Regions from separate parts of the Variovorax sp. YR750 genome, predicted to be linked through region 4. Evidence: predicted binding sites of a transcription regulator. Region 4 holds the regulator's gene; each other region holds the start of a gene.
What was found. Region 4 encodes LexA, which represses DNA repair genes until DNA is damaged. Its sites were predicted from a motif close to ACTGTATNNNNATACAGT; they were not measured.

Region 1: BMY35_RS22105 (ATP-dependent helicase) is a predicted target of LexA. The motif match lies at 2,018-2,035, and genes of this name have one in related genera.
Region 2: BMY35_RS20760 (DNA topoisomerase IV subunit B) is a predicted target of LexA. The motif match lies at 2,096-2,113, and genes of this name have one in related genera.
Region 3: BMY35_RS35680 (PA0069 family radical SAM protein) is a predicted target of LexA. The motif match lies at 2,567-2,584, and genes of this name have one in related genera.

The regions. Positions count from the first base shown of each region.
Region 1 covers NZ_FOBJ01000011.1:54,786-59,913, reverse strand. Annotated here, with positions in the region: gene BMY35_RS22105 (ATP-dependent helicase) at 1-2,004, opposite strand, end outside; gene corA (magnesium/cobalt transporter CorA) at 2,241-3,227, shown strand; gene BMY35_RS22095 (YoaK family protein) at 3,309-4,073, shown strand; gene BMY35_RS22090 (5'-methylthioadenosine/adenosylhomocysteine nucleosidase) at 4,066-4,809, opposite strand; gene BMY35_RS22085 (ABC transporter substrate-binding protein) at 4,960-5,128, opposite strand, start outside.
Region 2 covers NZ_FOBJ01000010.1:99,041-104,168, reverse strand. Annotated here, with positions in the region: gene BMY35_RS20770 (class I SAM-dependent methyltransferase) at 9-578, opposite strand; gene BMY35_RS38335 (hypothetical protein) at 592-732, opposite strand; gene BMY35_RS20765 (MFS transporter) at 761-1,990, opposite strand; gene BMY35_RS20760 (DNA topoisomerase IV subunit B) at 2,147-4,144, shown strand; gene BMY35_RS20755 (lytic transglycosylase domain-containing protein) at 4,168-5,076, shown strand; gene BMY35_RS20750 (Kelch repeat-containing protein) at 5,100-5,128, shown strand, end outside.
Region 3 covers NZ_FOBJ01000026.1:41,725-46,852, reverse strand. Annotated here, with positions in the region: gene BMY35_RS35690 (aminotransferase class V-fold PLP-dependent enzyme) at 1-822, opposite strand, end outside; gene BMY35_RS35685 (Lrp/AsnC family transcriptional regulator) at 970-1,428, shown strand; gene BMY35_RS35680 (PA0069 family radical SAM protein) at 1,445-2,539, opposite strand; gene BMY35_RS35675 (GbsR/MarR family transcriptional regulator) at 2,663-3,256, shown strand; gene BMY35_RS35670 (thiol-disulfide oxidoreductase DCC family protein) at 3,320-3,739, shown strand; gene BMY35_RS35665 (SAM-dependent methyltransferase) at 3,784-4,740, shown strand; gene BMY35_RS35660 (SRPBCC family protein) at 4,790-5,128, shown strand, end outside.
Region 4 covers NZ_FOBJ01000009.1:5,050-10,177, reverse strand. Annotated here, with positions in the region: gene BMY35_RS18945 (MFS transporter) at 1-961, opposite strand, end outside; gene BMY35_RS18940 (D-2-hydroxyacid dehydrogenase family protein) at 958-1,965, opposite strand; gene BMY35_RS18935 (hypothetical protein) at 2,067-2,444, opposite strand; gene lexA (transcriptional repressor LexA) at 2,590-3,273, opposite strand; gene BMY35_RS18925 (asparaginase) at 3,347-4,312, shown strand; gene adk (adenylate kinase) at 4,358-5,014, opposite strand.

The DNA of each region.
Region 1 (5,128 bases), on a different contig from region 4:
GGCGTCGGCGATGAAGCGCGTGCGGTTGGCGTACATGTGCCTGTCGCCTCGCGCCGCCTGCTGCGTGACGTAGAAGCGCTGCGGCACCAGCAGGTGCAGGTGGTCGCGGGCCCGGGTCATCGCGACGTAGAGCAGCCGGCGCTCCTCTTCCAGCTCGTGCGCGCTCTGCGCCACGTCGGCCGGCAGGCAGCCGTCGACCACGTTGAGCACGTGCACCGAATTCCATTCCTGCCCCTTTGCCGAGTGGATGGTGGAGAGGATCAGGTAGTCCTCGTCGAGCAGCGGCGGCCCCGGCCGGTCGCTGGTGGCTTCGGGCGGATCGAGCGTGAGTTCGGTGAGAAAGCGCTCGCGCGAGGCATACCCGGCCGCGAGGCGCGCGAGCTGTTCCAAGTCGGCGCGCCGCACCCCGGAGGTGTCCTCGTACAGGCGCTCCAGGTGCGGCAGGTACCAGTCCATCGCCAGCTCGACGTCGGCCGGCCACTTGAGCCCCGGCGCGCGCAGGGCGGCATAGGCTTCGACGAAGTCGGCCCATTGCGCGCGGGCGGCCGAAGGCGGCACGAACTCGCGCACGGCCGCGGCCGGGTCGGCGGCCTGCTCCATCGTGTCGAGCAGGCGTGCGCTGGTGGCGGGGCCGATGCCCGGTATCAGCTGCGTCACCCGGAACCCCGCCATGCGCCCGCGCGGGTTCTGTGCGAAGCGCAGCACCGCGAGCAGGTCCTTCACGTGCGAGGCCTCGAGAAACTTGAGCCCACCGAACTTCACGAACGGGATGTTGCGCCGCGCCAGCTCGAGCTCGAGCGCCGCGCTGTGCGTCGAGGTGCGGAATAGCACCGCCTGCGACTTCAGCGCCAGCCCGCCCTCGCGATGCGCCAGCACCTTGTCGGCCACCCAGCGCGCCTGCCCGGCCTCGTCGGGCACGAGCACCAGCAGCGGCTTGCCGGCCGAGGGCTTGTCGGTCCACAGCGTCTTGGCATGCCGCTCGGCGGCCTGCGCGATCACGCGATTCGACACGTCGAGGATCGGCTGCGTCGAGCGGTAGTTGCGCTCCAGCGTGACCACGCGCGCCTCCTGCGCGAACTGCGAAGGGAAGTCGAGGATGTTGCGCACCGTGGCGCCGCGAAAGGAATAGATCGACTGCGCGTCGTCCCCCACCACCGTCACGCCGCGCCCGTCGGGCTTGAGCGCCAGCAGGATCGAGGCCTGCAGCAGGTTGGTGTCCTGGTACTCGTCGACCAGCACGTGGTCGAAGCGCCCGCCGATGTGCGCGGCCAACGCGGGTTCGGCGGCCATCTCGGCCCAGTAGAGCAGCAGGTCGTCGTAGTCGAGCACGTTCTGCCGCTGCTTGGCCTCGACATACGCGCCGAACAGCTTCTTCAATTCGGCCTCCCACTCGTCGCACCAGGGAAAGGCCTCCTTAAGCACATCGGCCAGCGGCGCGCGGGTGTTCACGCAGCGCGAGTAGATCGACAGGCAGGTGCCCTTGCGCGGAAAGCGGTTGACGGTGGAAGACAGGCCGAGCTCGTGGCGCACCAGCCCCATCAGGTCTTCGGCGTCGCCGCGGTCGTGGATGGTGAAGTTCTCGTCGAGCCCGATCTGCGGCGCGTACTCGCGCAGCAGCCGCGCGCCGACGCCGTGGAAGGTGCCGGCCCAGGGCAGCGCGGGCGGCGCCTCGGACTTCAGGCCCAGCACCTGCGCCAGCACCCGGCCGGCGCGGCGCTCCATCTCTTGCGCGGCACGGCGAGAGAAGGTCAGCAGCAGCAGGCGCTGCGGATCGACGCCGCCGGCGATGAGGGTTGCGACGCGGTGCGCCAGCGTGCTGGTCTTGCCCGAGCCGGCGCCCGCGATGACGAGCAGCGGCCGCTCGTCGCGCCCGGCGGTGGCCGCGCTCACGCCGTGCTCGACCGCCGCGCGCTGCGCCTCGTTGAGCGAGGCGAGCGCGTCGGCCAGGCGTTCGGCCTGGGTCTTCGGCACGGCCGGAAAAACGGGGAGCGCAGTGGTCTGCATGGCGCACGACTTTACTGTATGCCCGTCCAGTCCGGCCACCTCGTCGACATATGAGCGGTGACATAATCGCGCCTCGCTGCAACCGGAGATTTTTCCAATGGAAACCGCCCCGTCTCGGCAGCTTTCAACTCCCTTTCGCTGACGCCTTTTCTGCGCTTCCTGCGCACGTCGGGCCGGGGAATTGAAAGCGCCCCCTCCCCTCGCCCACCGTCCAGTCATCTCCGGGAGTGAGCCCAATGCTCAACATCTTCACGCTCGCCAACGGCCGCCTCGTCCAGGAAGAGATCGAGGCCCTCGAAGAGCTCTCCAAGTTCCAGCCGATCTGGGTCGACCTCGAATCGCCCACGCTCGAGGAAAAGCGCTGGATCAAGCAGTACTACGGCCTGTCCATTCCCGAAGACGCGATGGACGAGGACATCGAGGAGTCGGCCCGCTTCTACGAGGAAGACAACGGCGAGCTGCACATCCGCTCCGACTTCCTGATCGACGACGACGAGGCACCGCGCGCGGTGCGCGTCGCGTTCATCCTCAACCAGCACAACACCGACCTGCGCAGCCGCGGCGTGCTGTTCTCGATCCACGACGAGGACGTGCCGGTGTTCCGCCTGCTGCGCATGCGCGCGCGCCGCGCGCCGGGGCTGATCGAGGACGCCAAGGAAGTCATGCTCAAGCTCTTCGACGCCGACGCCGAGTACTCGGCCGACTCGCTGGAGAACATCTACGACGAGCTCGAGGCGGCCAGCAAGAAAGTGCTTTCGGGCAACGTCAGCGACGAGCTGGCCGGCGAGGTGCTCGGCGCCATCGCCCGGCAGGAAGACCTGAACGGGCGCATCCGCCGCAACGTGATGGACACGCGCCGCGCGGTCAGCTTCATGATGCGCAGCAAGATGCTCAACGCCGAGCAGTTCGAGGAAGCGCGCCAGATCCTGCGCGACATCGAGTCGCTGGACAACCACACGGCCTTCCTCTTCGACAAGATCAACTTCCTGATGGATGCGACCGTCGGTTTCATCAACATCAACCAGAACAAGACCATCAAGATCTTCTCGGTGGCCAGCGTCGCGCTGCTGCCGCCGACGCTGATCGCCAGCATCTACGGCATGAACTTCAAGTTCATGCCCGAGCTCGACTGGGCCATGGGCTACCCGTATGCCATCGTGCTGATGGCGGCCAGCGCGCTGGTGCCGATGTGGTACTTCCGCCGGCGCGGCTGGCTGAAGTAGGCACGAGCAACGGGCGGGGGCCGGCCCCCGGCCCCGGGGTGCTAGAGTGGCCGGCAGCCAGGCGCTGACCGGAGAGCCACAGTGCGCAGACTTCGTTTTCTCACCAACCGCCATCGCGCGCCGTCCACCAACGCCGCGCTGGGCCTGCTGCTGGCCTTCAACGCCGGCGCCGTCAATGCGGGCGGCTTCCTCGTGCTGCACATGTACACCTCGCACATGACCGGCTTCGCCTCTCAGCTGGCGGACGGCATGGTGCTGGGAAACGTCAAGCTGCTGCTGAATGCGCTGGGCGCGATCCTGGCCTTCGTGACCGGCGCGGCCGTCTGCGCGGTACTTGTGAACTGGGGCCGGCAGCACCGCATGCACGGCGTTTACGCGCTGCCGCTGATGCTCGAGGCGGCGCTGATGTTTCCCTTCGGGCTCATGGGCGCCATCACGCTGACCTGGGCGACGCCGTTCGCGGTGCCGCTCACCGTGCTGCTGCTGTCCTTCATCATGGGCCTGCAGAACGCGGTGGCGTCCAAGACCTCGGGCGGCAGCATCCGCACCACCCACATGACCGGCAACATCACCGACATGGGCATCGAGATCGGCAAGATGCTCTACTGGAACCGCCGCTCGAAGTCGGCACCGTCGCCGGCCCTTGTTGTGCGCCACGACCGCAGCCGCATGCGCCGCGCCGGCGGTCTGGTCGGCATGTTCGTGCTCGGCGGCGCGGTGGGCGCGCTGGGCTTCAAGTACGTGGGCTTCGTCTGCGTGGTGCCGCTGGCCGCGCTGCTGCTCGCGCTGTCGATCCCGCCGCTGCTGCGCGACATTCCGCGCCGTCGCACGCCCTCGCTCAGCTGAGCTCCCGCGGCGACAACGAAGCCAGCCACGCATCGACGAGCGCGAGGCTGTAGCGGCTCGCCACCGCGACGACGAAGCGTGAGAAGTCGCCGTGCGCGGCATCGTCGGCCCGGTCGGAGATCGTCCGCATCGCTGCGAAGGGCACGCCGTAGTCATGGCACACCTGCGCCACCGACGCTCCTTCCATCTCGACCGCGAGCGCATCGGGCAAGGCGCGCTGCAGCGCCGCGCTCTCGGCAGTAGTCGAGACGAACCTGTCGCCGCTCACCAGCAGGCCCCGATGCACCCTCGGCGAACGAAGGCCGAACTCGTCGACGGCCTCCTGCCCCAGCAATGCCACCGGATCGCGCAGCGTCGTTTCGGCAACGGCCGCCAGTGCATCGGCCATGGCCGCATCGGCCGCGAAGCGCGACAGGCCCATCAACGGCACCTCGTACTTCGGGAAGATCGGCGAGGCATCGAGGTCGTGCTGCAGCAGCTGCGTCGCGACCACCACGTCACCTACGTTCACGCCCGGCGCCAGCCCGCCCGCGACGCCGGTGAACACGATGGCCCGCACGCCGAAGCGCTCCAGCAGCACAGTGGCCGTGATTGCCGCGGCGACCTTGCCGATGCGCGACAGCACCGCGACCACCGGCTGGCCATGCAGATGGCCCACCCAGAAGTCGCGGCCCGCGACGCGAACGCGCTGCTCGTCGGGCATCAGCGCGAGGAGCGCGCCCAACTCCTCGTGCATCGCCGCGACGATGGCGATGGGCGCGCGTGACAGAGAGCTCAAGCTACTTCTCTTTCCAGGAACACCGCGGAACCGGCTTTGCCGGGCCGCAGGTGTTGCCCCCTGCAAGGGGGTTGGCGTAGCGACACGAAGTGCGCGAAGCCTGGAGGTTTACTTGATGTCCACACCGTAGAAGGTGTGGCGGCCGAAGGGGCTCAGCTTGAAGTCGATCACTTCCTTGCGCACCGGCTTCAGCTGCACCGCGTGCGCGATGGTGAACCACGGCGCCTGCTCCTTGAAGATCAGCTGGGCCTTCTTGTAGAGCGCGTCGCGGTCGGCC
Region 2 (5,128 bases), on a different contig from region 4:
CGGGCCCCTTAGTTTCCCTTAAGGAAGTGGCGCGCCGGCAGCCCGGAGTCGACTGCTGACGGGCGGACGGCGGCGATGCGCTGCACGAATCGTTCCGGCTGCGCGATGAAGCCGTCCTCGTACGCCACCACGCGCATTCCGGCGCAGGCCGCCAGCAGCTCGCCCGGCTGCAGCAGGAAGTCGGCCCGCGAGGGCTTGCCGACGGTTTCGTTGCCCGCGGCGAAGGTTTCGTAGAGCAGCACGCCGCTTGGCGCGACCGCGGCCACGATGTCTGCCATGCGCGGCCGCCAGAGGTAGTTGGTGACGATCACGGCGCCGAAGGCCTGGCCGGCGAAGGGCCATGGGCCCGATTCGATGTCCGCCTCGACGACCTTGCCGAACGCGCCGGCAGCCTCGACGGCTTCAGGAGACCGGTCGACACCGGTGACCGCGTGTCCGTGCCCGGCGAACCACTTCATGTGCCGCCCGCCGCCGCAGGCCACGTCCAGCACGTCGGCTTCGGGGGCGAGCAGGTGCGACCAGCGGACGATCCATTCGGAGGGGGCGGCCAGGCCGTGCATCGGTGCTATTTCTTTCATAGCAAGTCGTAACTCAGAAGCAGGACCAGATCTGGTCGACCAGCGTCACGAGGAAGTCGGGGTGCACGTACAGCGCGAACACGCCGCCCAGCACCGCCAGCGCGGTGGCCAGCCAGCCCGCGTGGACGACGTGATGGCGCATTCGAGGAGTCATGGCCCCGATTCTTGCGCAACCGGGCCGATCAGACGGTTGCGCCCGCCGGCCGCGGCGACGGGCGCGAGATCGCGCTTTCCTTCACCGGCAGGTTGACCACCGCCGCGAACACGCCCAGCGCGATCGCGATGTACCAGACGATGTCGTAGCTGCCCGTGGTGTCGTACAGATAGCCGCCCAGCCACACGCCCAGGAACGAGCCGACCTGGTGGCTCAGGAACACGAAGCCGCTGAGCATCGAAAGATGCGCCACGCCGAAGATGCCCGCCACGATCGCGTTGGTCGCAGGCACCGTGGAAAGCCACAGGAAGCCCATCGCGGCGGAGAAGAGATACACGCTCATCGGCGAGATGGGCGCCATCAGGAAGAGCGCGATCGACACCGCCCGCGCGAAATAGATGGCCGCCAGGATCTTCCGCTTGGCCAGCTTCTGCCCCAGCAGCCCCACCGTGTAGGTGCCGAACACGTTGAAGAGCCCGATCAGCGCCAGCGCGTAGCCGGCCACCTCGGCCGGCAGGCTGCGGTCGCGCAGGTAGGTCGGCATGTGGATGCCGATGAAGGCCAGCTGGAAGCCGCAGACGAAGTAGCCCGCCATCAGCAGGCCGAAGCTCGGGTACCGGAAGGCCTCGCCGACCGCCTGCATCACCGACTGCTCGCGGTGCCCGGCCTGCGCCGCCGTCTTCGGCTCGCGCAGCCCGAAGGCCAGGGGAACGATCACCAGCGCCAGCACCGCAACCACGGCCAGCGCCGTCTGCCAGCCGAGGTTGCCGATCAGCCGTCCCTCGATGGGCGCCATCAGGAACTGGCCGAACGAGCCGGCCGCGGCCGCCACGCCCATGGCCCACGAGCGCCGCTCGGCCGGAATCTGCCGCCCGATCACGCCGTAGATCACCGCATAGGTCGAGCCCGCCTGCGCCGCGCCGATCAGGATGCCCGCGCTCAGCGTGAAGAGCAGCGGCGTCGGCGAATGCGCCATGCCGAAGAGCCCCAGCGCATAGAGCAGCGAGCCGCCGATCAGCACCCGGAACGCGCCGAACCTGTCGGCCAGCATGCCCGCGAACACGCCGAAGATGCCCCAGGAAAGATTCTGGATAGCCAGCGCGAAGGAAAAGGTCTGCCGGCTCCAGTCCTGCGCCTGAGTGATCGGCTGAAGCCAGAGGCCGAAGCCGTGGCGTATGCCCATCGACAGCGTGACGATCATCGCCCCGCAGAAAAGGACTTGCTTGACCGAGAGCGCGGGGGCGGAGGGGGATTGCATGACTTCGAATGTAACGATTCGCCTGCTCCGGCAGGTGGCGTGGCGGCCGGAGCCATTGATGATTTATCCGCGGTGTTTCGATGCGCATGTCGCATCAAAGCGCGGCCTGTATGAACATCCAGTTGTTTTGGCGGCGACTGACTACAATTCGCCCCCATGGCGACTCCCCCCAAGACTCCCCCCAGCTCATCGTCCGCATCCTCCGGCTACTCGGAAGGCTCCATCCGCGTGCTCAAGGGCCTCGAGCCCGTCAAGCAGCGCCCGGGCATGTACACCCGCACCGACAACCCGCTGCACATCATCCAGGAAGTGCTCGACAACGCCGCCGACGAGGCGCTGGCGGGCCACGGCAAGAAGATCAAGGTCACGCTGCACACCGATGGCTCGGTCAGCGTCGAGGACGACGGTCGGGGCATTCCCTTCGGCCTGCATCCCGAAGAGAAGGCTCCCGTGGTCGAGCTGGTCTACACCCGGCTGCATGCCGGCGGCAAGTTCGACAAGGGCTCGGGCGGCGCCTACAGCTTCTCGGGCGGCCTGCACGGCGTGGGCGTGTCGGTGACCAATGCGCTGTCGAAGCGTCTCGAGGTGGCGACCCACCGCGAAGGCTCGATCGCAAGGCTGGCCTTCAGCGGCGGCGACGTGATCGAGCAGCTAGAAGTGCGCAAGCTGGAGGCCGGCGAGCGCAAGCAGGGCACCACCGTGCGCGCCTGGCCCGACGCCAAGTATTTCGAGACCGCCGCGCTGCCCATGGGCGAGCTCACCCACCTGCTGCGCAGCAAGGCCGTGTTGATGCCCGGCGTGAGCGTCACGCTGGTCAACGAGAAGACGAAGGAAACGCAGCAGTGGCTCTACAAGGGCGGCCTGAGCGACTACCTGATGCAGACGCTCAACGGCGACCCGGTCATTCCGCTCTTCGAGGGCAGCGGCCATGCCGACAAGAACGCCGACAACTTCGCCGAGGGCGAGGGCGCCGACTGGGCCGTGGCCTTCACCGAAGAAGGCCAGCCGGTGCGCGAGAGCTACGTCAACCTGATTCCCACCAGCGCCGGCGGCACGCACGAAAGCGGCCTGCGCGACGGCCTGTTCACCGCGGTGAAGAGCTTCATCGAGCTGCACTCGCTGCTGCCCAAGGGCGTGAAGCTCCTGCCCGAGGACGTGTTCGCGCGCGCCTCGTACGTGCTGAGCGCCAAGGTGCTCGACCCGCAGTTCCAGGGCCAGATCAAGGAGCGCCTGAATTCGCGCGACGCCGTGCGCCTCGTGTCGAGCTTCGTGCGCCCCGCGCTCGAGCTGTGGCTCAACCAGCACGTCGACTACGGCCGCAAGCTGGCCGAACTGGCCATCAAGGCCGCGCAGACGCGCCAGCGCGCCGGCCAGAAGGTCGAGAAGCGCAAGGGCTCCGGCGTGGCCGTGCTGCCCGGCAAGCTGACCGATTGCGAGAGCAAGGACACCAGCCACAACGAAGTCTTCCTGGTCGAGGGCGATTCCGCCGGCGGCAGCGCCAAGATGGGCCGCGACAAGGAAAGCCAGGCCATCCTGCCGCTGCGCGGCAAGGTGCTCAACACCTGGGAAGTGGAGCGCGACCGCCTCTTCGCCAACACCGAAATCCACGACATCTCGGTGGCCGTGGGCGTCGATCCGCACGGCCCCAACGACACGCCCGACATGAGCGGCCTGCGCTACGGCAAGATCTGCATCCTGAGCGATGCCGACGTGGACGGCTCCCACATCCAGGTGCTGCTGCTCACGCTTTTCTTCCGGCACTTTCCGAAACTCATCGAAGCCGGCCACGTGTATGTCGCGAAGCCGCCATTGTTCCGGGTCGACGCCCCCGCGCGCGGCAAGAAACCGGCCTCCAAGGTCTATGCTCTGGACGAAGGCGAACTGACCGCCACGCTGGACAAGTTGCGTAAAGACGGCGTGCGCGAAGGCGCCTGGAGCATCAGCCGCTTCAAGGGCCTGGGCGAAATGAGCGCGGAACAATTGTGGGAAACCACGCTCAATCCGGACACCCGGCGCCTGATGCAGGTCCAATTGGGCCGATTCGATTTCACGTCCACCCAGGGCGAAATCACCAAGCTGATGGGCAAGGGCGAAGCGGCGGCGCGGCGCGAGCTCATGGAGTTGCGCGCCGACGATGTCGATATCGACGTCTGATTTCCCCTTCTCCACTAACACGCATGTCGGTTCTCAAGCGCTTGTTGCCGTTGGTCGTCCTGTTGCTCTCCATGCAGCAGGGGCCGGCGCACGCCGCCGACATCTACGGCTACATCGACAGCAAGGGCAACGCGCACTTCGCCTCCGAGAAGATCGACGAGCGCTACCAGATCTTCTTCCGCGGTGGCCAGAGCTTCGACACCGCCAAGGGCATCTCTCCGCTGGGCCGTGGCGCCAGCAGGCTCGACGGCAAGGTGCCGGCCGCCTCGCAGAGCCTGCTCGCCATGTTCGAGGCCTCGCCGAGCTACAAGACCGCCAAGTCGGCGCTGCGCGATGCGTCTAACAAGCACGACATCGACTACGAGCTGCTGCAGGCGCTGGTCGCCACCGAGTCGGGCTTCGACGCGCAGGCTGTCTCGCCCAAGGGCGCGATGGGGCTGATGCAGCTGATGCCCGCTACCGCGCAGCGCTACGGCGTGTCGGCGGACAAGCGCGCGACCATCGAGAAGAAGCTGTTCGACCCGCGCATCAACATCGCCGCCGGATCGCGCTACCTGCGCGACCTGATCGCGATGTTCCCGGGGCAGATCGAGCTCGCGCTGGCCGCCTACAACGCGGGCGAGGGCGCGGTGCAGCGCGCGGGCAACAAGATCCCGAACTACAAGGAAACGCAGAACTACGTGCAGACCGTGCTGCAGCTGTATGCGTACCTGAAGCCCTCCGTTGCTGCGGGTGGCGGCGTTGCGCGCGGCGGTGGCAAGGCGCCCGGGCGTATCCGCATGGAGCTGACGGTGCCGCAGGGCGGCGCGCTCGGCCGAGGCAACATGCCTTCAGACGCGCCGCGCAGCATGCCGACCATGCCCGACATACCCGAGCCATCGGCGGTGCCCACAGGCGCGGCCGATGCACCACCGGGCACGCCGTTGTCCTGATCGACCGGAGTAGGGAGGAGACCATGCACCGTCGAAGCTTCGTTCTCGCGAC
Region 3 (5,128 bases), on a different contig from region 4:
GCGTTCGCGGTACGCCTCCAGCGTGCGCCTGCCCATGAAGGTCTGGCCGTCCTCGAGCGCCTCCAGCACGGTGCCGAGCGCGGCAATGCCGGACATGTTCTCGGTTCCGGAGCGCAGCGCGCCTTCCTGGCCGCCGCCCGCCATCAGCGGAGTGAACGGCGCGCCTTCGCGCACGTAGAGCATGCCGATGCCCTTGGGGGCGTAGAGCTTGTGGCCCGAGAACGGCGCGTAGTCGATGCGGTGGGCCGCGAGCCGCAGTTCGAGCTTGCCCAGCGCCTGCACGCTGTCCACCATCCACAGGGCCGGGCTGCCGGCCAATGCCTGCTCGATGCCGTCGAGGTCGCTGATGACGCCGGTTTCGTTGTTGGCGGCCATGGTGCAGACCAGGCCGGCCCGGCCGGCATGCGCGCGCAGCCATTGCAGGTCGTGGCGGCCGTCGCGGCCGACCGGGATGGGCAGCACGCGCAGGTCCAGGCCCAGCAGCCTGTTCCAGTGCCTGATCGCCTCCGGCACCGCCTTGTGCTCGGTCGCGCCGTACAGGATGCAGTCGACGTCCGTGCGGCCGCGCAGGGAGCTCAGCGCCGACAGCACGGCCGTCTGGATGCCTTCGGTGGCGCCGCTCAAGAAGAGCAGGCCCCCCGAGGGAGCGCCGAGCAGGCGGCGCGCGCGGGCGCGCACCGAATCCATCAGCGCGCGCGCCTTCAGCCCGGTGCTGTGGACGCTGCTGGGATTGCCGAAGTCGTCGGCCATGGCTGCGAGTGCCGCGGCCCGCGCGCGGGGCAGCACGGGCGTGGTGGCGTTGGCGTCGAGGTAGATGTCCATTGAGGTGATTCCAGCGAAAGGGGTTGCAGGGCGGGTGCCGCGCTCCTGAAGGAGTCTGCCGGCCGGGCACGGGAAGCGGCTTGCCTTTTGCGCTGTCGATATCTATAAGATTGGAATTCAATGCTCTTTTTTGAATAGTTCGTGAAACTGGATTCCATAGACATCAGGATTCTTGATCTCCTGCAGCGAGACGCCGAGCTGCAGGTGGCCCAGATCGCCGAGCAGGTCGGCCTCTCCGCCACGCCGTGCTGGCGGCGCATCCAGCGCCTGAAGGAGGCCGGAGTCATCACGCGCTCGGTGGCCCTGCTCGATCCGCGCAAGGTCAATGTGGCGGTGACGGTGTTCGTGTCGGTGCGCACCAGCACGCACTCGCAGGAATGGTTCGACCGCTTCACGGCCACGGTGCATGCCATTCCGGAAGTGGTGGAGTTCTATCGGATGAGCGGCGACGTCGACTACCTGTTGCGCGTGGTGGTGCCCGACATCGCGGCCTACGACGCGGTCTACAAGCGCCTCATCACGGGAACGAACCTGCACGACGTCAGCTCGAGCTTCGCCATGCAGGAACTGAAGCAGACCACGGCCCTGCCGCTGAGCTACGTGTAGAAGACCCCCGGTCGGGTCAGAACAGGCTGCCCTGCCCCGCCGCGCCCGGCGGACGGAACGCCGACACATCGAGCGGAATGCGCTCGCGGTTGTAGCCCAGGCGGCTGGTCGCCTTCTGGAAGCGCTGGTGGATCAGGTCTGCCCACAGGCCGGAGCCCTTCATGCGCGTGGCGAAGTCGGCGTCGTAGTCCTTGCCGCCGCGCATCTCGTGGATGCGCGCCATGATGCGGTCGGCGCGCTGCGGGTAGTGCAGCGCGAGCCATTCCTTGAAGAGCGGCGCCACCTCCCACGGCAGCCGCACCACCGTGTAGAAGGCGCTGCGCGCGCCGGCCTCCCACGCGGCCTCGAGCACCTGCTCCATGTCTTCGGTCACGAAGGGAATCTGCGGCGCCACGCTCACGCCGACCGGCACGCCGGCTTCGGTGAGCGTGCGGATGGTGCGCAGCCGACGATGCGGCGCGGCTGCGCGCGGCTCCAGCTTGCGGGCGAGCTCGCCGTCGAGCGTGGTCACGGTCACGTACACGGCCGCGAGGTGCTCGGCCGCCATGGGCGCGATCACGTCCAGGTCGCGCTCGATGGCGCTCGACTTGGTGACCAGCGCGAACGGATGCCGCGCTTCCCGCAGCAGCTCGATGACCGAGCGCGTGAGGCGCAGTTCGCGCTCGATGGGCTGGTAGCAGTCGGTGGCGGTGCCGATGGCGATGTAGCTCGGCCGGTAGCTCCTGCGCCCGAGCTCGGTGCGCAGTACCTCGGCGATGTTGCGCTTGGCGATCAGCTTGGTCTCGAAGTCGAGCCCCGGCGACAGGTTGAGATAGCTGTGCGTGGGCCGCGCGAAGCAGTAGATGCAGCCGTGCTCGCAGCCGCGGTACGGATTGAGCGAGCGGTCGAAGGAGATGTCGGGCGACTCGTTCTCGTTGAGCACCGACTTCACGTCCTCGAAGCGCACTTCGGTGGCGAGGGGCTGCAGCTCTTCCGCCTCGGCCACGCCCTCCTCGAGCGTGCCCCAGCCGTCGTCGAAGGCATTGCGCTCGTCCTTCGAGAAACGGTGCGCGATGTGCGTGGCCGCGCCGCGGCCCTTGATGGCATGGATGGGGATGCGGGCGGCTGGCATGGCGGCGACTCCTTCGCAACTCGATTTACTGTTTATTCATACAGTATTCCATCGATTCACCATCGTCGCCAGTTTTTCAATTTCTCTATTGACAGAAATTTCGTAAATCCTAAACTCGGCGCCATGGAACTCACCGACATCCAACGCAAGTTCGTCCTGCACTGGGGCGAAATGGGCTCGCTGTGGGGCGTGAACCGCACCGTCTCGCAGATCCACGCCCTGCTCTTCGCATACGGCAAGCCCATGAACGCCGAAGAGCTGTGCGACACGCTCGGCGTGGCCCGCTCCAACATCAGCAACAGCCTGAAGGAGCTGCAGGCCTGGAACCTCGTGCGCATCACCCACACGCTGGGCGACCGGCGCGACTACTTCGAGACCAGCGTCGACGTGTGGGAGCTGTTCCGCACCGTGGTGCGCGAGCGCAAGGAGCGCGAGTTCGATCCCACCGTGCGCGTGCTGCGCGAGCTGGTCTCCAGCCCCGAATTCCAGAAGGAGCCGGCCGATGCGCAGGACCGCATCCGCTCCACCATGGAGCTCATGGAAAAGCTCGCCACCTGGGCCGACGAAATGCTGCGGCTTTCGCCCGGCACGCTCGACAAGGTGATGACGCTGGGCGCGAGCGTGCAGCGCTTCGTGCGCGGCGATTCGGCCCAGCCGGGCAAGGGCGGCAAGGGCGACGACCCCGATGCGCACCACGCCAGCCTTCCCATGATCTGAGCCGGTCTCTTTTTTTGCCCAATCATTTCTGTTTCAACAGAAATATCGAGAACAAAAAACATCATGAGCAACACCAGCACCCCCGCCTACCCTCTCACCGTCTATTTCGACGCAAGCTGCGCGATCTGCTCGGCCGAGATGGGCAGCCTCAAGGCGCGCGACAAGGCTGGCCGGCTTCAGATGATCGACTGCTCCCCGGCCGCGTTCAACGGCGGCCCGGCGCCGCGCGAGGCGCTGATGGCGGCCATCCACGTGTCGGACGCCGAAGGCCGCGTGCACGTCGGCGTGCCAGCCATCCGCATCTGCCGCTCGGCGGTGGGGCTTTCCAGCGGCAGCTTCCTGCTCGACCTGCCGGTCGTCGCTCCGCTGGCCGACCGCGCCTATGCGCTGCTGGCGCGCAACCGCTACCGCATTCCACGCTGGCTGGCCACGAGGCTCGCCGGGCGCGTCGCGCGTTCATGCGACGACAACTGCCGCATCTGACCTGAAAAGAAACCCGACGAACAACCACACGAGGGAACAGAGCCATGCCCACCGTCTTCCAGCCCGACTTCCGCATGCCGGGCGAAACACCGGCCCGCCCGCGCACCGACCATGCCGGCCTCCCCATCACGCCCGGCGACACGCAGGACTACTTCACCGAGGTCGCGACCGACTACAGCGCCTGGAGCCCCAGCTACAACATGCACTTCGGCTTCTGGCGCGCGGGCCTGAACCCGCTGCGGCGCGAAGGCATGCTGGTGGAGATGAACCGCATGGTCGGCCGCGCGCTGCGCCTCGGCGACGCGCCCCAGGGCAACGACACGCGCCGCTGCGTGATCGACATGGGCTGCGGCGCCGGGGCCACTGCGCGCACGCTGGTCGGCGACGACGCATCGCTCTACGCCGTCACCGTGACCAACGTCGCCGTGCAGAACCGCATCGCCGCGAAGCTCGATGCCGCCGCCGGCGTGGCCGACCGCATGGCGCACATCGAAGCCGACTACACCCGCACCGGCCTGCCCGCCGCGCAGGCCGATGGCGCGTGGGCCGTGGAAAGCGCCTGCTATGCCGGCGGCACCGACAAGGCCGACTTCGTTCGCGAAGCCGCCCGGCTGCTGAAGCCCGGCGCGCGGCTGGCGGTGGTCGACGGCTTCCTGCTGCGGCGCCAGCCCGGCCGCCTCGCAGGCTGGCTGCACCGCCTGTGGGCCGACAGCTGGGCCGTGCCCACGCTGGCCGTGCGCGACGATTTCGTCGCGGCGCTGCAGGCACATGGCTTCGAAGACGTGGAAGTGAAGTCGCTGCGCTGGCGCGTCGCGCCCAGCGCGCTGCACATCCCCGTGCTCGCAACCCGCTTCACGCTGGCCGAACTCTGGAAGGCGCGCGGCAGGCTCAGCCCGTGGCGGCGCAAGCACATCGTGGCCAGCTACTGCGCACTGGCGCTGGGCATGTTCTGGCGCGACTTCGACTACTGCATGGTCACCGCGACGCGCCGTTGCGACTGAACAGGCAGGCCCCGAAAACGACACAACGAGGAGAAGAAGAGGTTCCCGCATGCAAAACGACTCCCAAGAAGGCAGGCTTTCCGAACTCACCCCCATCGAACCACCCAAGCCCGTTCGCGGCATGCCCTTCGGCTGGTTCTGGCCGATGGCGTCCGGCGCCGCGATTGCGCTCGTGCTGCGCATCGTCTTCAGCAGCGCCCCCGGCAATCCCTACTCGGCCATGCTGGGCTCCTTCGTCTATTTCGTGCCCGCGGTGTGCGGCGCGGTCACGGTCTACATGGCCGAGCGCATCGAACGGCGCAGCTGGGGCTACTACATCTGGGCGCCGTGGGTGGCGACTTCGCTCTTCGTCGGCGGCACGCTGCTGGTGTTCATCGAAGGCCTGATC
Region 4 (5,128 bases):
GGCCCACCAGCCGGGCCTGCTGCGCCGAATTGGTGGAGAAGCAACCCAGGCCCCAGGGAACGAGCACCACGGCCAGCCAGGCGAGCGTGGAGGCCCATGGCCACAGCAGCAGGCTCGCGGCGATCAGCACCGTCGTGACAAGCACCATGCGGCCGGCGCCCACGCGGTCGATGTACCGGCTGACAACCATGTTGCCGATCAGGCCGAAAACGCCGAACAGCGCCCACATCACGCTCAGCGTGGTGGCGTCCGCACCGAAGCTCTGCTTGAGGATCGGACCGAAATAGCTGAACAGCACGAACTGGCCGGCGCCCTGCAGCGCCGTGACCGACACGATGCCCATCAGCACCGGGCTGCGCAGCACGCGCGACCATGCGGCGGCCGTCAGTGCAGCGGGGCGGATACCGTTCGGCAAGGTGAGCCAGATCGCTGTCGCGCTCGCGACACTGAGAGCCGCGATGGCGGCGAAAGCCATGCGCCAGCCCAGATGCCCGCCGATCAGCGCGCCGATGGGCAGGCCAAGCACCGAGGCCATCGACCAGCCAAGGAAAACGAAGGTGACGGCGCGCCCGCGATGCTCGGGCGGCACCAGCAGGCCGGCGCAGGCCGCGGCCTGGGGCGTGAAGATGGCAGGCGCAATCACCGTGAGCATGCGAACCGGCAGCAGGGTGCCGAAGCTCGGCATCAGTGCGCAGAGGACGTGCCCGGCGGCGTACCAGAGCAGGGAGAGGGCGAGGAGCTGCCGGCGGTCCCAGCCCGCGACAGCGGCGGCCAGCAGCGGGGCGCCTATGCACATCACCGCCGCGGCGGCTGTGATGAGCTGTCCTGCGGTGGCGGCCGTGACCGAGAGCGAGGCGCTGATCTCGTTGAGCGTGCCGGGCACGACCATCACGCCCGTGCCGATCACGAAGTTGCCGACGAGCAGCGCCCAGAGCGCACCCCGGGACGCCGGCTGGCTCACCGACGGACCTGCAGCGCGCCGGGATTCACGATGTTCGTGGGGTTGCCGTTGATGTAGCTCACGACGTTGTCGAAGGCCTGGCCGAAATAGCTCTCGTAGCTTTCCTGCTCGACGTAGCCGATGTGCGGCGTGCAGATGCAGTTTTCGAGGCGCAGCAGCGCGTGGCCTTGCAGCGGCGGTTCGCTCTCGAACACGTCGACGGCGGCGAGCCCGGGGCGGCCACGGTTGAGGGCGGCGAGCAGGGCGTCGGCTTCGACCAACTCGGCACGCGAGGTATTCACGAACAGGGCGGTCGGCTTCATGCGCGAGAGGTCTTCCAGCGTGATGAGGCCGTTGGTTTCCTCGTTGAGCCGCAGGTGCACCGACAGCACGTCGGCCGCAGCGAAGAACTCGTGGCGGTTCTGCGCAACCTGGAAGCCATCGGAACGCGCCTTGGCGCAACTGGCTTCACGGCCCCAGATCACGACCTGCATGCCGAAGGCCTGCCCGTAGCGCGCGACCAGTTGGCCGATGCGGCCGTAGCCCCAGATGCAAAGCGTCTTGCCCTTGAGCACGGAGCCGATGCCGAAGTTGGGCGGCATCGAGGCCGACTTGAGCCCCGACTGCTGCCAGGCACCGTGCTTGAGATTGCTGATGTACTGCGGCAGCCGGCGCATGGCTGCCATGATGAGCGCCCATGTGAGCTCGGCTGGTGCCTGGGGAGAGCCGGAGCCCTCCGCCACGGCCACGCCGCGCTCGGTGCAGGCCGCCACGTCGATGTGCCCGGCAACGCGTCCGGTCTGGGAAATGAGCTTGAGCTTCGGGAGCTTTTCGATCAGCTGGCGCGAGATCTGGGTGCGCTCGCGGATCAGCACGATCACGTCGGCGTCCTTGAGGCGAACCGACAACTGCCCAATGCCTTTCACCGTGTTGGTATAGACCTTGGCCGCGTATGCGTCCAGCTTGGAGGCACAGCGCAGCTTGCGCACGGCGTCCTGGTAATCGTCGAGGATCACAATGTTCATGGCGTGCCATTGTGCCTCGCAGCATTGGAATGTCGCGCCTGCGAACGTTTGGATACCCACCCCGAAGCCGCTCGCAGGGCGGTTCCGGACCCAATAGGCGCTCAATGCAGGCGTGTGGAGCGCGGGGCCGTGGCCATGGTTTCTGCGGCTTCCAGTGCGGCCAGGCGGTCGAGCTCAGCGCAGACGTCGGCCATGCGGCCGGAGATCACCACGCGGTTGGCACTGCGCTGCTGTCCCTTGCCGTCAACGACCCGGACCACGCGCAGAGGGCGCGCCGGCGAGGCAGCCGTTTCCGGGGAGGAGACACCGCCGGAGCGGGCGGTGCAGGCGGGGCGCACCGCCACGTAGCGCAATCCTGCCGCGGATTCGGTGGCGTCGAGGTGATTCCGGCGATGAGCACGTCGTGCCGGCATCAGGCGATTGGCCAGCGATTGCAGCGGCATCCAGATATCGGCGATGGCGAGGAGGGCGATTCCCATGTGAACTCCAAGAAAGTATGAGGTTGAACACAGGCAGGATTTCTTGAATCGGCCGCGACAGGGTGATGGCGACTCTTCGCCATACGCCCGCCACCTGTCGAGGCCGGATGGGGATGTGGTGCTGCGGAAGGCAGGCCGCCCGGGCCTACATCAGCATGGTGTTCCGGATGAGGCCGACTGCGAGGCCTTCGATTTCGAACGGCTCTCCGGGCTGGACGATGATGGTCGGGTAGTCCGGGTTCTCGGCGTGCAGCTCGATGACCTGCTTGTTGCGCTTCAGGCGCTTGACGGTCACTTCGTCGCCCAGGCGCGCCACCACGATCTGGCCGTTGCGCGCCTCCTTGGTGGCCTGAACCGCGAGCAGGTCGCCGTCCATGATGCCGGCGTCGCGCATCGACATGCCGCGCACCTTGAGCAGGTAGTCGGGCTGCCGCTGGAACAGCGTGTTCTCGACGTAGTAGGTCTGGTCGACGTGCTCCTGCGCCAGGATGGGCGAACCGGCTGCGACGCGGCCGATGAGCGGCAGTGCGAGCTGGGCCATGCCGGGCAGAGAGAGCGAGAACTGGTTGCCTTCGCGATGGCGCGTTTCGTTGAGCGAGCGCAGCGCGTCGCCCTTGAGGCGGATGCCGCGCGAGGTGCCGCTGACGAGCTCGATGACGCCCTTGCGAGCCAGCGCCTGCAGATGCTCTTCCGCGGCGTTGGCTGACTTGAAGCCGAGTTCGTTGGCGATCTCGGCGCGGGTGGGCGGCGCACCGGTGCGTGCGATGGCGCTCTGGATCAGGTCCAGGATCTGCTGCTGGCGGGCTGTAAGCTTCACGGCGAACTGCATATGTGGTTCCTTGCGGTACTGGCTGGATATCCAGTGGCTGTATTTTTAACCAGTTTTTTTAAGTTGACAAGCCATGGTTAATTCCTCTTCGCCTGAACTGCGCCGACGCGTGGTGGTTCTGGGCACCGGCGGCACCATCGCGGGGCGGGCCGCCAGCAGCGACGACAACATCGGCTACACCGCCGCGCAGGTGGGTGTGGCCGACCTGCTGGGCGGTATCGAGGCACCCGACGGCGTGACGCTCGAAGCCGAGCAGGTGGCCCAGGTCGACAGCAAGGACATGTCCTTCGACGTCTGGCAGCAACTGGCCCGACGCTGTGTGCACTGGCTGGCGCAGGCCGATGTGGCCGGCGTGGTGATCACCCATGGCACCGACACCATCGAGGAGACCGCGTTCTTCCTTCACTCGGTGCTGGCGCCATCCAAACCTGTGGTGCTCACCTGTGCGATGCGTCCGGCCACAGCCCTGTCGCCCGACGGACCGCAGAACGTGCGCGATGCGATCGGCGTCGCGACGACTCAGGGGGCTCAGGGCGTGACGGTGGTGTGCGCCGGTGTCGTCCATGGCGGGGTAGACATCCAGAAGGTGCACACCTATCGGCTCGACGCCTTCGCGTCGGGCGATGCGGGGCCCGTCGGCTATGTCGAGGAAGGGGAAGTGCACCTCGTCCGTCCCTGGCCGCAAGGACAGGCAGTGCCGGCGGCGAAGATCCTGGGGGCGGCTGCGGTGCAATGGCCCCAGGTCGAGATCGTCATGAGCCACGCTGGTGTTAGCGGAGCGGTGATCGATGCGCTCCTGCTGCATGGCGGCGCGGGGCCCCTGCGTGGGCTGGTGCTCGCCACTACTGGCAACGGCACCCTGCACCATGCGCTGGAAGCGGCTGCACTCAAGGCGCGGGACGCTGGTGTCTCGGTGATCAGGGCAACGCGTTGCTCCAGCGGTCGCATCCTGCCGAAGACCGGAGATCCGCTGCGCGATGCAGGCGCACTGACGCCGGTCAAGGCGCGCATCGCCCTGATGCTGGAACTGCTGGGGTGAAAACGAAACCGCCCCTGTCGAAGGGGCGGTTTCAGGGGAGTCAGGTCAGCTGCTCAGCGCGGCAAGTGCCCGCTGCGTGATCTCGTCGACCGTGCCCACGCCCTTGATGGCGCGGTACTTCGGTGCAGCGGCCGGATCGGTCTTGGCCCAGGCGGAGTAGTAGTCGACCAGCGGACGCGTCTGCTGGCTATACACGTCGAGCCGCTTGCGGACGGTTTCTTCCTTGTCGTCCTCGCGCTGGATCAGGTCTTCGCCGGTCACGTCGTCCTTGCCTTCCACCTTGGGCGGATTAAACTTGACGTGGTAGGTGCGGCCCGAAGCCGGGTGAGAGCGGCGGCCGCTCATGCGCTCGATGATGTCGCCGAAGGGCACGTCGATCTCGAGCACGTAGTCGAGCTTCACGCCGGCCGCCTTCATGGCGTCGGCCTGCGGAATGGTGCGGGGGAACCCGTCGAAGAGGAAGCCGCCGGCGCAATCGGGCTGCGCGATGCGTTCCTTCACCAGGTTGATGATCAGGTCGTCGCTGACCAGCGCGCCGGCATCCATGACGGCCTTGGCCTGTAGTCCGAGCGGGGTGCCGGCCTTGACGGCTGCGCGCAGCATGTCACCGGTCGAAATCTGGGGGATGCTGTATTTCTGGCAAATGAAGGCCGCTTGCGTGCCTTTGCCCGCCCCGGGCGCGCCCAGCAAAATTAGTCTCATGGTGTCCTCGGACGGTTCTTAGATTTTGTGTCGCGCCGAGCATCGGCCCCATGGCCGGGCTAGGCGGAGTTGCTTCGAGGATAGCATGCGTGCCCTTGGGGAAATCCCGCTGCC